2 regions of the Pseudomonas viridiflava genome follow, and region 2 is predicted to be linked to the other one. Evidence: predicted binding sites of a transcription regulator. Region 2 holds the regulator's gene; the other holds the start of a gene.
What was found. Region 2 encodes sigma-54, which starts transcription at its own class of promoters, with help from an activator protein. Its sites were predicted from a motif close to ANTGGCATNNANNTTGCTNT; they were not measured.
Positions count from the first base shown of each region.

Region 1: a site for sigma-54 is predicted at 1,553-1,572, ahead of CFBP1590_RS09460 (circularly permuted type 2 ATP-grasp protein). Genes of this name have one in related genera too.

Region 1 is NZ_LT855380.1:1,993,243-1,996,650, reverse strand. Features, by position in the region: gene CFBP1590_RS09465 (alpha-E domain-containing protein) at 1-97, opposite strand, end outside; gene CFBP1590_RS09460 (circularly permuted type 2 ATP-grasp protein) at 110-1,519, opposite strand; gene CFBP1590_RS09455 (ribonuclease E inhibitor RraB) at 2,050-2,391, opposite strand; gene CFBP1590_RS09450 (hypothetical protein) at 2,633-2,869, opposite strand; gene CFBP1590_RS09445 (LTA synthase family protein) at 3,077-3,408, opposite strand, start outside.
Region 2 is NZ_LT855380.1:1,116,013-1,119,420, reverse strand. Features, by position in the region: gene lptA (lipopolysaccharide transport periplasmic protein LptA) at 1-207, shown strand, start outside; gene lptB (LPS export ABC transporter ATP-binding protein) at 207-932, shown strand; gene CFBP1590_RS05365 (RNA polymerase factor sigma-54) at 1,128-2,621, shown strand; gene hpf (ribosome hibernation-promoting factor, HPF/YfiA family) at 2,696-3,004, shown strand; gene ptsN (PTS IIA-like nitrogen regulatory protein PtsN) at 3,017-3,408, shown strand, end outside.

The DNA of each region.
Region 1 (3,408 bases), 880 kb from region 2:
ACAGCGAATAGCTCACGTCCAGCATTCGGGCGAGGTTCTCCGCTCGCTCCAGGTAACGCGACATCCAGAAAAGATCCGAGGCAGTTCTACTTAACATTGGCAGGCATCCTTAATCCTCGACCACCCAGGTGTCTTTGGTTCCGCCGCCCTGCGACGAATTCACCACCAGCGAGCCTTCACGCAAGGCCACTCGGGTGAGGCCGCCAGGCACGACGCGGGTTTCACGACCGGACAGAACAAAGGGGCGCAAATCGATATGGCGCGGGGCGATGCCGTTCTCGACAAACGTCGGACAGGTCGACAGGCACAGTGTCGGTTGAGCGATATACGCATGCGGCTTGGCTTTGAGACGCGCACGGAAGGCTTCGATCTCGGCAGCCGTGGCGGCAGGCCCGACCAGCATTCCGTAACCGCCGGAACCCTGGGTTTCCTTGACGACAAGGTCTTTCAGGTTAGCCAGTACGTGGGACAACTCTTCGGGCTTGCGGCATTGCCAGGTCGGTACGTTCTTGAGGATCGGCTCTTCGTCCAGATAGAAACGAATCATGTCGGTGACATACGGATACACCGACTTGTCGTCCGCAACCCCGGTGCCGATGGCGTTGGCCAGCACCACGTTGCCGGAGCGATAGGCCGCCAGCAGACCGGGCACGCCCAGCATCGAATCAGGGTTGAAGGCCAGCGGATCAAGGAATGCATCGTCCAGGCGACGGTAGATCACATCAACGGCCTTGGGGCCGTCGGTGGTGCGCATGAAGACGCGATCGTCACGCACGAACAGATCGGCACCCTCGACCAGCTCGACGCCCATCTCGCGCGCCAGGAAAGCATGTTCGAAGAACGCGCTGTTGAAGCGACCGGGCGTCAGCACCACAACGCTGGGGTTATCCAGAGGGCTGGAGCTTTTCAGCGTATCGAGCAGCAGGTTCGGGTAATGATCGATGGGCGCGATGCGCTGCGCCGCGAACAGCTCGGGGAACAGGCGCATCATCATCTTGCGGTCTTCGAGCATATAGCTCACGCCGCTGGGCGTGCGCAGGTTGTCTTCGAGCACGTAATAAGTGCCATCGCCATCACGGACCAGATCGACGCCGGAGATGTGCGAGTACAGGTCGCGGTGCAGATTCAGACCCTGCATCGCCAGCTGATATTGCTCGTTGGCCAGCACCTGTTCGGCAGGAATGATCCCGGCCTTGATGATGCGTTGGTCATGGTAGAGGTCGGCAAGGAACATGTTCAGCGCCTTGACACGCTGAATGCAGCCCCGCTCCACGACCCGCCACTCGCTGGCCGGAATGCTGCGCGGAATGGTATCGAACGGAATCAACCGCTCGGTGCCTTGCTCGTCACCGTAGAGCGTGAACGTGATCCCGGCGCGATGAAACAGCAGATCGGCTTCACGCCTGCGTTGAGCCAGAAGCTCAGGGGGCGTATCGCCCAACCAGCGGGCGAATTCCCGATAGTGCGGGCGGACCAGACCGCCAGCATCGTACATCTCGTCATAAAAGGTGCGGATCATGCCGTACTCCTTGTCACCATGGACACCTTAGGCTTCGCAAGGCCCGTGCCACCGGCATAAACGCTTAAATATCAATAGGTTATATATAAACCCTGCGGGCCGCGCACCATTCCTGTGCGCTAAATGCCCCAGCTACCTCTCGCATGCGTCATTCGGAAGCGTCTTTGCGCCGCGAAATCTATGACCAGCATAGTCAGAGTTGATTTCCGAACACGATATTAGTTCGCCATAATCGCCAGCAACCGAGCAAACAGGGCATCAAACGTCGCTTTTGCCCTGAACCCCATTTCTCAGCGAGCGCCACGCATCATGACGCGTTCCTGACCGGACTTCCCTTTGAGCCACTCTCTTGAGTGGCTTTTTTTTGCGCACGGATAACCTGTTCGGGCTTTACGTGGTCCTGGCGAGCACGCTATTCGTGAACAGCACTTGCGCGAGATTCCCTGACCCCGAAAACAAAACCGGCCGCCCCGGCAGATTTCTCCAGGTCGGCCGATCAGCACGCAGGTATCAATCGCAATTGCAGCGGATCAGGCGTGCAGCCTCCTGATCTCCTGTTTCACCCCCCAGCCTTCAACCTCCCCGTCCATTGGCGAAATGGCCATTTGAAAGTCTTGCTCGAAGTCACCGATACCGTCATAGGTGGCGTACATCACTTTGCTCAACTGCAAATGCCAGGCACCGTCATCGCGTACATTGATCTGTGTATTGAGGGACTCACCACGAAATTTTTCTGCAGCCTGCCGCGCCCGTTCCTCGTCGGGAAAAATGGCATAGAACTCGATGGGGTGAATTCGCGCGAAGTCAAAACCGCCTTCTTTCATGCGGCGCAGTACGTTACTGCTGATGTCCTCTTGATAGGCTGTGCTCATGAAACGTCCTCCTATGCAACGATAGATAGAGTTTCAACTCTTCCCGAGTGGCCATCGAGAAGATGGCCAGCGCACGGCAGTTACTCCGACGTGGGGAATCAAGCATGTAGCTGACCGGACCTGGAACGGGCCGGAGATGGACCTGTGTCAGAGGCCGTCTTCACGACCTCATTTGCAGAGTAGACCCATCGGGGGGACATTGCCAAGTGGTTGGCGCAACAAGATTTTTTGCAGTGAAGGATCAGCTCGCTTCTGTGATGGAAATGATCTGGACACTGTTATGGTCCTTGAGTGTCTTGACGGTCGGCTCATCGGTTCGACCTTCCAGGTCATTGAGATCCAACTCATCCGTGACGGGATATAAATCCTTGCGCAACAGACGTGCAGCATCCTCTTCGCTGGGGCGTTCCTGCCACTGCACTTCCCGACGCTGCTGCACACCATCCTTGTCCAGATACAAAATGGCCCACTGTTTCATCAATGCCTCCAGAATAAGCAAGCCAGGCACTCTGACTTACCTACTCTGGACCTTTCACCGCCTCCATTCGTTCCAATGGATTGCGCACAGCAAACGGACTCAAACGGATAACAAAAAGGCCCTCGCATTGGATGCCGAGGGCCTTTTCATTGCTGAAACGGTCAACTGCGTGTCCTGCCCGATTGATACCGGGCAGGACGACATCAGTCAGTTTCTGTTCTTGCTGGCTTCCACGCCTGCAGTGTTGTCCAGCAGGCTCTTGGTCGCGGTTTGCAGGAAGCTCTCCAGCTTGCGCTTGAGCTCCTCGGTGTCCGGCGCATCGGGTACTTCTTCCGCGTGCGGCGTGGCACCCAGGGTGTACGTCAGCAGCTTGGCCGGCATTTCGGTCGGTTCGATCAGAATGCGGTTGCCGCTGATGATTGCCACCACCTGCTCGCTGCCCGACGGCTTGATCACGCCAAAGCCCTTGTCGCCTTCCGGCAGGTTGAGCAGATCGCGTCCCCAGCACTGGTTACGTGTCTGACCACCCAGACGGCCCA
Region 2 (3,408 bases):
CAGGACCGTATCGTCCTGATCGACAAGGCCAAGGTCGTCAACGACGGCAACACGTCCGAAGGCGAGAAGATCGTCTATGACACGGTCAGGCAGGTCGTCAGTGCGGGCCGTGCCAATGGTGGCGCGAAAGTGACCACGCCACGTCCACGGATCGACATGGTCATTCAGCCTAAAAAGAAAACCGATCAACCGCAGAAGGCCCAGTAATGGCGACGCTTAAAGCCCAGCATCTGGCTAAAAGCTACAAAAGCCGTCAGGTCGTGCGCGATGTGAGCATTTCCATCGACAGCGGCCAGATTGTCGGTCTGCTGGGCCCCAACGGCGCCGGCAAGACCACCTGCTTCTACATGATTGTCGGGCTGGTACAGGCCGATCAGGGCCGCGTGCTGATCGATGATCTGGACGTCAGCCATCAGCCCATGCACGGCCGCGCCCGTGCAGGTATCGGCTACCTGCCGCAGGAAGCCTCGATCTTCCGCAAGCTGTCGGTCTCCGACAACATCATGGCGATCCTCGAGACCCGCAAGGAACTCGATGCCGCTGCGCGACGCAAGGAACTGGAAAGCCTCCTGCAGGAGTTCCACATCACGCACATTCGCGACAACCTCGGGATGAGCCTCTCGGGTGGCGAACGTCGCCGTGTCGAGATCGCACGCGCGCTGGCGACAGCCCCAAAGTTCATCCTTCTGGACGAACCCTTCGCGGGCGTAGACCCTATTTCAGTCGGCGACATCAAGCAGATCATTCACCACCTCAAGGCCAAGGGCATTGGCGTGCTGATCACGGACCACAACGTTCGCGAGACGCTGGATATCTGTGAAACAGCCTATATCGTCAACGACGGGCAATTGATCGCAGAAGGCGACTCGCAAACCATTCTGGCCAACCAGCTGGTTAAAGAAGTCTATCTGGGTCACGAATTCCGCCTGTAAAAGCCGCATTCGAAAAAGCCGCATCCGGCCTGTCAAGGCCTCCAATACCGGTGCGGCTTGTTGACAACGTATTATTTCTAGTAACGCTCTAGGCAAACGCTCTGCTTTCAGGCATATAATTTGCTTAAGTTGGCGTTTCGGCGCCTGTAGTGGATGGCGCGAGAGCGCCGGCGAATAAGGTGTTTAGCCCCTGCCATGAAACCATCGCTAGTCTTGAGAATGGGCCAGCAGCTGACGATGACACCGCAGCTGCAACAGGCGATCCGCTTACTTCAGCTATCCACACTGGACCTCCAGCAGGAGATCCAGGAGGCGCTGGAATCAAACCCTATGCTGGAACGCCAGGAGGAAGGCGACGACTTCGACAACTCCGACCCGATGGCGGACAACATCGAACAAAAGCCCAACCCCGATGTTCAGGAACCGACCTATCAGGAATCTGCACCTACCGTAGACAACCTTGAAGAAGGTGAATGGAACGAACGCATTCCCAATGAGCTGCCCGTCGACACGGCCTGGGAAGACATCTACCAGACCAGCGCCAGCAGCCTGCCCAGCAATGACGATGATGAATGGGATTTCACCACCCGCACATCCGTTGGCGAAAGCCTGCAAAGCCATCTGCTCTGGCAGCTCAACGTCGCCCCGATGTCCGACAAGGACCGCCTGGTCGCCGTCACGCTGATCGACTGCATCAACAATCAGGGTTATCTCGACGAGACCCTTGAAGAGATTCTCGAATCCTTCGATCCCGAGCTGGATATCGAACTCGATGAGATCGAAGCCGTTCTGCACCGCATACAGCAATTCGAACCGGCCGGTATCGGCGCTCGCACCCTGAGCGAATGCCTGCTGCTGCAACTGCGTCAGCTGCCGGCAAAAACGCCCTGGCTGAGCGAAGCGCAGCGTCTGGTCACCGATTACATCGACCTGCTGGGCAGCCGTGACTACGCCCAGCTCATGCGCCGCATGAAGATCAAGGAAGACGAACTTCGTCAGGTCATCGAACTGGTGCAGAGTCTGAATCCGCGCCCTGGTTCACAGATCGAGTCCACCGAAGCCGAGTACGTCATTCCCGATGTCATCGTGCGCAAGGACAACGAACGCTGGCTGGTGGAGCTGAACCAGGAATCGGTGCCGCGCCTGCGGGTCAATCCGCAATATGCAGGCTTCGTGCGCCGCGCAGACACCAGCGCCGACAACACCTTCATGCGCAATCAGTTGCAGGAAGCCCGCTGGTTCATCAAGAGCCTGCAGAGCCGCAACGAGACGCTGATGAAGGTCGCCACCCAGATCGTCGAGCATCAGCGCGGCTTTCTGGAGTACGGCGATGAGGCCATGAAGCCGCTGGTACTGCACGACATCGCCGAAGCGGTGGGCATGCATGAATCAACGATTTCCCGGGTGACCACGCAGAAGTTCATGCACACGCCACGCGGCATTTACGAGCTGAAATACTTCTTCTCCAGCCATGTCAGCACCTCGGAAGGCGGCGAGTGCTCATCCACGGCAATTCGCGCGATCATCAAAAAACTGGTCGCGGCGGAAAATCAGAAAAAGCCGTTGAGTGATAGCAAGATCGCTGGTTTACTGGAGGCACAAGGCATTCAAGTAGCCCGTCGCACAGTTGCCAAATACCGCGAATCTCTTGGGATTGCACCCTCCAGCGAGCGCAAGCGACTGATGTGATGCAGGCCGAGCCACAGCGTTCCAGTGGCAGGCACCACGCCTGCCTCTTTATGCACTGGCAAAGGAGAAGCTGTATGCAAGTCAACATCAGTGGACACCAACTGGAAGTGACCAAGCCACTTCGTGAATACGTTGAGCTCAAGCTCAAGAAACTCGAAGGGCATTTTGACAAGATTACAAACGTGCAGGTCACGATGGCGGTCGAGAAGCTGAAACAGAAGATCGAAGCCACGCTGCATATCCACGGTGGAGAGGTAGTTGCCAATGCTGAACATGACGACATGTACGCGGCCATCGACCTGCTCACTGACAAGCTCGACAGACAATTGCTCAAGCATAAGGAAAAGCAGCAAAGCATCCTCAAGGGTGCAAACGCTCGCTGACGCTCACCACACATGATCCGACTTGAAGAAATCCTGACCCCCGGCCGTTCCGAAGTGAACGTGCCGGGCGGCAGCAAGAAAAGCGTACTCGAACATATTGCCCGACTGATCGGCCGCGAAGTACCGGGGCTTGATTGGGAAACAGTATTCAAAGCGCTCGTTGCCCGTGAAAAACTGGGATCTACCGGTTTCGGCAATGGCATTGCCATCCCTCACTGCCGTCTTGCCACCTGTGGCGAACCTGTCAGTGCCGTCATTCATCTCAACGATTCCGTGGACTTCGATGCCATCGACGGCGCGCCTGTCGACCTGCTGTTCGTGCTGCTGGTGCCAGAGGCCGCCACAGACAAACACCTGGAGTTGCTGCGCCAGATCGCAAGCATGCTCGACTCCAAGGATGTCCG